DNA from 2 places in the Halobacillus amylolyticus genome. Region 1 is predicted to be linked to the other one. Evidence: riboswitches for the same ligand, from Rfam matches in the RefSeq annotation. Region 1 holds a riboswitch; the other holds the start of a gene.
The links. A riboswitch is a leader RNA that binds a small molecule or an ion and turns the genes downstream of it on or off. The one in region 1 is predicted to bind preQ1.

Region 1 (4,432 bases):
TTATGATAGTCGAAAAGGATAAATATAAAAGGAGTTCACGAGAAGGTAATCTGTGAACTCCTTTTTTCATTTACACACCGCGTTTATTTCCCCAAAGTAATGCATGTACTTGTGGTAAGACACGGACATGATTGAGTGTTGTTGATGCGACAACTTGATCAATGAGCCATTCATATTTTGTTAAAAGATCTGTAGCCAGGCGAGAGGCTTGAGATTCCTCTAAATCATCATTCCCCACTTGGAGGAAGAAAGAGATGGAAGGATATCTTTGATGAACCTGTTCCGCATAAGCGAGATCTTCTTCACTAAAAATAACTACCTTCAGGCTTGTGTGTGACAGTCGATCATTGGTTTCCAGCTGCTGAATGATCTCATCTAACACATGCCAATTTGTATTCATCTTCGAGCTTGGGGGTTTAGGTGAAATCGTTAAGTCATCAATGGTAAGAAACCAGTCTTGCCAGCGGCTGCCCTGTGTTTCAAGTGCAACTTCAATGTCCAATTCGTGAAGGGAGTTGATCAACTCATGAAGGTTTTTGAGCAGGGCAGGATTGCCGCCCGAAATAGTCACATGGTCAAAATGGTCACCGCCTGTTTCTCGAAGCTGCTGCACAATCTCTTCAGCCGTTAAACGATGGACTTCTTCCTTGGCACTGCCATCCCACGTAAAGGCGGAATCACACCAAGAGCAGCTATAGTCGCATCCTGCTGTTCGAACAAACATCGTTTTTCTTCCTACAACCATTCCTTCCCCTTGAATCGTAGGACCGAAAATTTCTAATATGGGAAACTTATTCATGACCCATCCACTCCCGTCTTACTTCAGCATAGCTTGTGGGTGTTTCATAAAGCTGAACAAATTCAACCCGCAGATCGTCTCGTTCTTGTTGTACGGCTTCTTCCATTTTTTCATAAACCCAGACGACCATATTCTCTGCCGTTGTATTCATTTGAGGCAGCGTATCGTTTAGGTAGCGATGATCAAGATGAATTTCGATTTGCTCTTTCCAAATCTTCTTAATATCACCGAAATCGATGACGAGGCCAATCTCATCAACAAAGCCGCTAATGCCGAAAATGACTTTATACGTGTGTCCGTGGAGATTTTTGCACTTTCCTTCATAGCAATGTAAGTGATGGGCGGCGTCAAAGGTAAACTCTTTGCTGACGAGTACACGCCTGTTATGATATTTCAATTCATGACGTTTAATATCTTCATCAATTTTTTGCAAGTTCTCGACAATGGTAAAACCATATTGATGCATTAGCGATTCACCTCTTTCCGCTGATCGAGGTAGGTTTCAAGGCCGTTTTGTCTGAGTTTGCAAGCTGGGCACTCTCCGCATCCATCCCCACGAACACCGTTGTAACACGTCAACGTTTTTTCACGAACATAGGTGAAGGCGTCCAAATCATCAGCAAGCTCCCACGTTTGCGCTTTATCAAGCCACATGAGCGGTGTGTGAACGACGAATTGATCATCCATTGATAAGTTCAATGTTACGTTTAGTGATTTTATAAAGACATCACGGCAATCTGGATAGCCGCTAAAGTCTGTTTCACAAACGCCTGTAATCACGTGCTTTGCCCCGACCTGTTTTGCGAGAATAGAAGCAAAGGATAAGAACAATAAATTACGACCAGGTACGAAAGTGGAAGGCAATTCTCCGTCCTCGCCATCTTTTACGTCAATGTCATCTCTTGTTAAGGCATTTGGTGCTAACTGGCTTAACAAAGACATATCCAACACATGATGATTCACATTAAGATCAGCAGCAATCTCTCTTGCCACTTCGATTTCTTCATTGTGCCGTTGATTATAATCAAATGTTACAGCCTCGACTTCATCATACTTTTCAAGAGCCCAGAACAGACAAGTCGTACTATCCTGTCCCCCGCTAAACACAACAACGGCTTTATTTTTATTCATAAAAAAATTCTCCTTTCAAGGAAAAGCTTAAAGCGCACGAGTAGAGGCGCTTGGAGCTAGACATCAATGAAAGAGAGAATCCAACTAACCCAAAAAACATTAAAAAACCATACCTAAGGCAAGGTATAGTTCCATCCTTAGTTTTTTATAGAGGGTGTAGCTAGAACCTCTCCTGTATTATTAACAGATTTGTCATTAACTTTTTGCATATGAAAGATTATATCACAGACGATAGAGAAAACATAGCCACTTGATTTTTAGATACCAATAAACTCTTGGAAATCGCATGATTAATATGTTTGTACATATAAATATACAACTGAAATTCCTATGATTGGAAGGATGTATCTATGAAAAAGCTCCTGATTCTGCTTGTGGTTCTACTCCTCTCTGCCTGTTCTTATGAAATGAGTCTTCAAGAGCTCAAGGAAAACCACCCAAATGCTATTAAGGAGAAGGTGGAAAAGCTTCCAAAAGACGTTCAGCAAAATTTAACCATACCTAACCAACTTCCGTTCGAACCTATTTATGTAAATTTTAGTTATGATTCGACAGACGCATCAGATGATAAGTCAGGTGATGTATTTAGAACAGAGTTCCTGTTTGCTAATAATGAGGCAAATCTCCATGTTGTTCATTGGCACAATGGAAACCAGGACCATAGTGAGGAAACGTATAAAACGATAGATATTCATGGGATAGAAACAAAAATTAAAAATGATGAAAAGCAAGTTAAGCAGCTTGAATGGGAAGGTGATGATGGTTCAACCATTACACTAGGTATGATTATATCAGCAGAAGCCGAAGGGAAGTACTCGCTGAATGATCTGGTAGACGCGGCGGAATCTATGCATAGATGAACTCCGTACCTTCCAAAAGCCACACTACTTTTCAGTAAACTCTAGGGTATTACGGCTTTTTTTTACCAACTGATAGTAATAGACGGTCATGGTTTGGGTGATAATGAACACCGGGAAAGAATAAACAAGTTTATATCCGTTCTTAAAGGTAACAATATCGACCAAGGTGAAAATCCACTGAAGCCCTACACCAAAGAGTGACCACACCAGTACATACAATATAAGTGTGCGTGGGTTAATTTTAAATGATTCATAAAAATAAATAAAAAAGTAGCCAAAGGGAGCAAAGGTGAAATAATAAAATAGATCGTTTACTCCATATTGGTTTGAATCATTTAGCTTATAATAATCAATTAATCCACCACCAATTGTAAAGTCAAATAAGATTCCAATCGTGAACCCCCATGATAAAAGGAATGCTGTTATCTCACGAGTGAATTTTTTAGGGAGTAGAAAGAAGACGGAATAAGCAATTATATTCATGATCAATATAAATAGTTCGTTTTTATCAAAAACCTCCCATAAAATCATGAGTAACTCACCTCACGATAGGTAATCTTTCTGAAAATTTGGTGGGAATAGTATGCTATCAAATGAAGTGCGGAAAAGTATAAGATATCGTAGCCAATGTTCCATTTCACATATTTCGTAAGATCGAAGTAGAGGGAAAGCCCGGTTAGTAAAAGCAATATGCCTATGGACACCATGGCTATTAAAACAGACCTGGCAAAAGTTTTTGTCTTATGAATCATGTTTAATTGCATCACTAATAGCATCGGAATAATTAAACTTCTAAAAAATAAGAAAGCTGTATAATTCATTGGCTGCTCTGTTATTTTAATGTATTTTAATCCTTCATAAATAATCCATGTCCAATTAATACTGATCACAAGTATGAACATGAAGACAAAGGTGTTTTCTGTAATTGATAATTTTTTCTGTGTAACGAAAAATAAAGCTGTTATCAGCCATGCCACAAAGAAAAACACTGCAAATCCCATAAATACCCTCCATTTCTGTGTTCATATTCTTTGTTCATGACTAGAAAATATACGGAGTACTCTCCCACTTTTACTTTTATTACCGGTAATAAGTGTCTACTAACCAGGGATCTTATCCAAATTCGATTAAGCAACGCACCAATTTGAGTAATGGAGAGAAGCCCTGATTGCTGTAAGTTACAAAAAGTGCCTCCTCACAGCTCACACACTGTGGGAGGCACTTTTTGTTTCAAAAGAAAATTTGCGGCATCATAACAGATACCGCAAGTTTCACTTATGAATCAAGACTCTTTTTACAGAAGCACCAATCGACACAATCATAATTCGAATCGTTTACCCGCTTCTCGGCATCTTCTTGTGTTTTTGGAGGAGGGGCAATAACTTGATCACCTTTTGTCCGGTCCCCATGTTCATCTGTAGTCTTTAAAGCTTCGACTAGACGAACAATTTCGGCCATGTTGCGCCCTGTGGTAAGGGGTAGTAAATAACAGAGCGAACAGTGGCTTTGTCATCGATTACAAATACAGCCCGGGAGGTTTCAGTACCGTTACTCTCAGGCATAATCATGCCAAATTTCGTTGCAACATTTTTATTCAGATCTGCAATAACAGGAAACATAATCTTTGTATTAAAGTTTTCTT
Region 2 (4,432 bases), 1.2 Mb from region 1:
TTTGGAATAGTGTCTGTGATCTCAATTTCCCTTGGGGCCGCGTGAGCACTGAGGCCTGTTTTAACAAACTGACGAATATCTTCAAGCAATTCATCTGATTTCTGATAACCTTCCCTCAGCGTGATAAAAGCTTTAATGATTTCACCACGTTCTGGATCCGGCTTACCAATAACTCCTGCCTCAGCTACCGCTTCATGTTCAATCAGCTTACTTTCTACTTCAAAAGGACCGACCCTTTCACCCGATGTATTGATGACATCATCCAATCGACCTTGGAACCAGAAATAGCCATCTTCATCTTTGTAGGCGCTGTCTCCAGAAACATACCAGCCATTAACAAAATAACTCTCATATTTACCTGGATTATTCCAAACTGCCCGCATCATGGATGGCCAGCCCTCTTTAATCGCCAAGTTTCCCATTTGATTAGCAGGAAGTTCATTTCCTTCATTATCAACAATCGATGCTTCTACACCTGGAAGTGGCTGTCCCATAGAGCCAGGACGCATTTCCAACGTTGGATAGTTACAAATAAGCATGGCGCCTGTTTCTGTCATCCACCATGTATCGTGAATACGCAAATTGAAGGCCTCTAATCCCCAAGCAATGACCTCAGGGTTTAATGGTTCCCCGACACTAAGAATATGACGCAGGGAAGAAAGGTCATGTTTTTTAGCCGTCTCCGCCCCAGCGCTTAACAGTTTACGAAACGCTGTCGGCGCCGAATACCAAACCGAAACATTCTGATCCGCGATGGTACCATACCAATCATCAGGGCTGAATCGCCCTCCGCGAATCACATTCGTTACCCCGTTCAGCCACGGAGCGAAGATACCGTAACTCGTACCTGTTACCCAGCCTGGATCAGCTGTACACCAATAGATATCCTCATCCTTCAGGTCAAGAACCCATCTACCTGTTTGATAATGCTGCAGCATTGCGTTGTGAACATGATAGACACCTTTAGGCTTCCCTGTTGAGCCTGAAGTGTAATGAAGCAGCATTCCATCTTCTAGATCTACCCATTCAATCTCAAACTGTTCCGAAGCACTCTTCATTTCCTCCTCAAAACTAATATGTGAACCTGATCCGTCCCCCCAACGAGAACAATCTTCTCAAGATCGGGAAGGTCTTCGAGAGGAACACGCTCTAGCAATTCCGGGGTCGTTACTAACATTTTTGCTTCACTATCTTCCAGACGATCCCGAACAGCCTGCTCCATGAAAGCTTCAAAAAGAGGTCCGGCAATAGCGCCTGTTTTCAGAATACCAAGGAATGCTGCATAAAATTCTGGGCTCCTATGCATGAATAAGAAGACCCTGTCACCTTTTTCAATCTCATGCTTTTTCAACACATTAGCGAACTGATTACTCTTCAGCTTTAATTCTTCAAAAGTTAATTTCTCTTCTCGGTCAGGCGAAGTATAAATAAGTGCTGCCTGATTCTTTTTTGCTGGATTTTCTGCATGCTTATCAATCGTTTCATAAGCAATATTAACTTTTCCAGTTTTACTCCATGTAAAATTCTCTTTTACTTCATCCCAATTAAAATTCTTGTACGTATCCTGATAGTTTTGTAGGTTGTGTTCTCCAGATCTTGCCGGAATTTGTTTCATGTCCATAAAAATCACCTCATTAGAATGAATTTTTTTGCAAACGGTTTCCTTTTCCCTTTTTAATAAAGCCCTGAAACATTATATAAACAGAGCCATTATTTTCTAAAAATTTCGTGAATTACTTTTATTCTAGATGAAACGATTACATTTTTAAAGTAATATGCACGACATTTACAAAATTAGGATTTAATCTTTTTCTTACATTGACAATCACCCCTACCCTATATATAATGATGAAGCATTTCAGAGTAGAAGAGGTTCTTAGCAGCACCCTCTATAAAAAACTAAGGATGAAGCGATTAAACGCCGCTCCCTTAGAGGAGCGGCTTTTTTTATATAAATCAACAATTGGAAGAGGTGCATTTCATATGACCGGCCGTAACGATGAAAACTTAACAGACTTATCATTGTTAGGTAACCAAGGAACTGCTTATTCATTTGAATACAACAAAGAAGTCTTAGAAACGTTTGATAATCAACATCCGAATCGCGATTATTTTGTAAAATTTAATTGTCCGGAATTTACCACTCTATGTCCGAAAACCGGGCAGCCTGACTTTGCAACCATTTACATTAGCTATATTCCTAATATCAAAATGGTAGAAAGTAAGTCTCTTAAGCTATATTTATTCAGTTTTAGAAATCATGGGGACTTTCACGAAGACAGTGTAAATACGATTATGAATGACCTAATTGAGCTGATGGAGCCACGTTACATTGAGGTATGGGGTAAATTCACACCTCGAGGCGGCATATCTATTGACCCCTTTTGCAACTACGGAAAACCTGACACGAAATTTGAGCAAATGGCGACACACCGTTTAATGAATCATGACCTTTACCCTGAAAAAATAGATAATAGATAGAAAATGATCCGTATCTGAAGTGTAGATACCTATTTAAAATAAGGAAGGGAGCCTGCTTGGGTAGGCTCCCTTTTTCTGTATAATAGTAAATAAAGAGGAGGGAATAGAATGAGCGAACAAGAAACGATCAACCAAACAAATAAATTGAATACTATACACACTTTAATAGACGATCTAAACAATCTGGGTGTAAAAAAAGGGGACACCTTGCTCGTTCATGCCTCAATGAAATCATTAGGTTGGGTAAGCGGTGGGCCACAAGCTGTCTTGGAAGCTTTGATGGAAACGGTGACCGAGGAAGGAACGATCATCTTTCAAACTCATTCACCAACACTCTCTGACCCCATCGAATGGGAGAATCCACCTGTACCTATTGAATGGCATGAAACAATTAGGAGAACGATGCCCGCCTTCGATATCAAAAAAACACCAGTAACCTTCCTAGGTATCCTCTCTGAATTATTTAGGAGTTACCCTAATGTTCATCGTAGTGACCACCCAGCTTTTTCTATATCTGCTTGGGGGAAAAATGCAGAAGAGTTCACCTCTGACCATTCTCTTGCATTTTCACTAAATGACGATTCCCCATTAGGTAAATCCTATGAAGCGGAGGCTCAGATCCTGTTACTAGGAGTAAATTATGATTCAAATACAAGCTTCCACTTATCGGAATACAGGAGCAAGACGTGTAAAGTAGTGACTAGAGGTGCCCCGCTCCTTGTAAACGGGGAGCGGCAATGGGCTACATACAAGGATATTGAAATGAATGAAGAACGATTTAATGCAATTGGCAAAGATTATGAAGCTTCCTACCATGTCATAAAAGGATATGTAGGCCAAGCCCAATGTCGGCTGTTTTCTATGACAGAGTCCGTGGACTTCGCCACACAATGGTTGAAAAATAAATAAAAAGAAGTTCCTCGGGAGTGAGGAGGAACTTCTTTTTCTTATTGCTTATCATTCTTATATTGCATATAGACCACTTGGGTGACAAGGAAATCTTCCATGCCATGTTTGCCGTCAGCACCGCCCAGTCCGGATTTACGCATACCGGCATGATAACCTTGAACAGCTTCAAAGTTTTCACGGTTTACATACGTTTCACCGAACCTTAATTCATTAACGACTCGCATCGCTTCATTCATATCTTCAGTATAAACAGATGAGGATAATCCAAATTCGGTATCATTCCCTTTTTCAATGGCCTCACCTAACGTGTTGAACGTAGCAATTGGGATCACTGGTCCAAAAATTTCTTCCTGCATAATCGTTGAATCGTGATCTACATCGGTCAAAATCGTTGGTTTATAGAAGAAACCTTGATCTTGATCGGCACGTTCACCACCAATAACTATGTTGGCGCCATCTACTTTTGCATCTTTGACCATCGTAGCAACAGATTCTAGACGATCCTCGCTTACAAGTGGACCTACATCAGCTTGTTTATTTTCACGCGGATTACCTATAGTTGTTTTTTCAAAGGATTTCTTAAGCTTATCGATCAGCTCATCTGCTACGCTCTCATGAACGTACACACGCTCAGCGTTCGTGCAAGCCTGTCCATTGTTAGCTAACCTTGATGTTGTAATACTCTCAGCCGCCACATCTAAGTCCGCATTTTTAGTGACAATGGCAGGCGCCTTACCTCCTAATTCTAAATTGACCTTTGTAATATTCTGTGCAGCTGCTTCCATCACTTTCGTCCCAGCTGGTACACTTCCCGTCATCGTTACCATCTGTACTTTTTCATGCTTAGCCAATGCATTGCCTATCTCAGAGCCTGTTCCTGTAACCAGATTGTATACGCCCTTAGGGATCTCATCCATTTCAGCGATAATTTTAGTGAACTCCATCGCCGTGTTTGGGGTTTGTTGACTTGGCTTTAATACAATTGTACAGCCAGTAACGAGTGCTGTAGCAACTTTCCTAGCTAAAATAAACACGGGGAAGT

Region 2: it holds a riboswitch for preQ1, as region 1 does, so the genes downstream of both, queF (preQ(1) synthase) here and queC (7-cyano-7-deazaguanine synthase QueC) in region 1, are expected to answer to the same signal.

What each region holds. Positions count from the first base shown of each region.
Region 1 covers NZ_CP095075.1:1,488,137-1,492,568, reverse strand. Annotated here, with positions in the region: gene MUO15_RS07855 (YqaE/Pmp3 family membrane protein) at 1-22, shown strand, start outside; gene queE (7-carboxy-7-deazaguanine synthase QueE) at 71-799, opposite strand; gene queD (6-carboxytetrahydropterin synthase QueD) at 792-1,265, opposite strand; gene queC (7-cyano-7-deazaguanine synthase QueC) at 1,265-1,930, opposite strand; PreQ1 riboswitch class I at 2,062-2,106, opposite strand; gene MUO15_RS07835 (hypothetical protein) at 2,281-2,790, shown strand; gene MUO15_RS07830 (hypothetical protein) at 2,815-3,321, opposite strand; gene MUO15_RS07825 (hypothetical protein) at 3,318-3,791, opposite strand; gene MUO15_RS21900 (peroxiredoxin) at 4,066-4,248, opposite strand; gene MUO15_RS07820 (redoxin domain-containing protein) at 4,227-4,432, opposite strand, start outside.
Region 2 covers NZ_CP095075.1:2,681,220-2,685,651, forward strand. Annotated here, with positions in the region: partial or broken gene acsA (acetate--CoA ligase) at 1-1,621, opposite strand, end outside; PreQ1 riboswitch class I at 1,864-1,909, shown strand; gene queF (preQ(1) synthase) at 1,984-2,481, shown strand; gene MUO15_RS13905 (AAC(3) family N-acetyltransferase) at 2,590-3,390, shown strand; gene aldA (aldehyde dehydrogenase) at 3,429-4,432, opposite strand, start outside.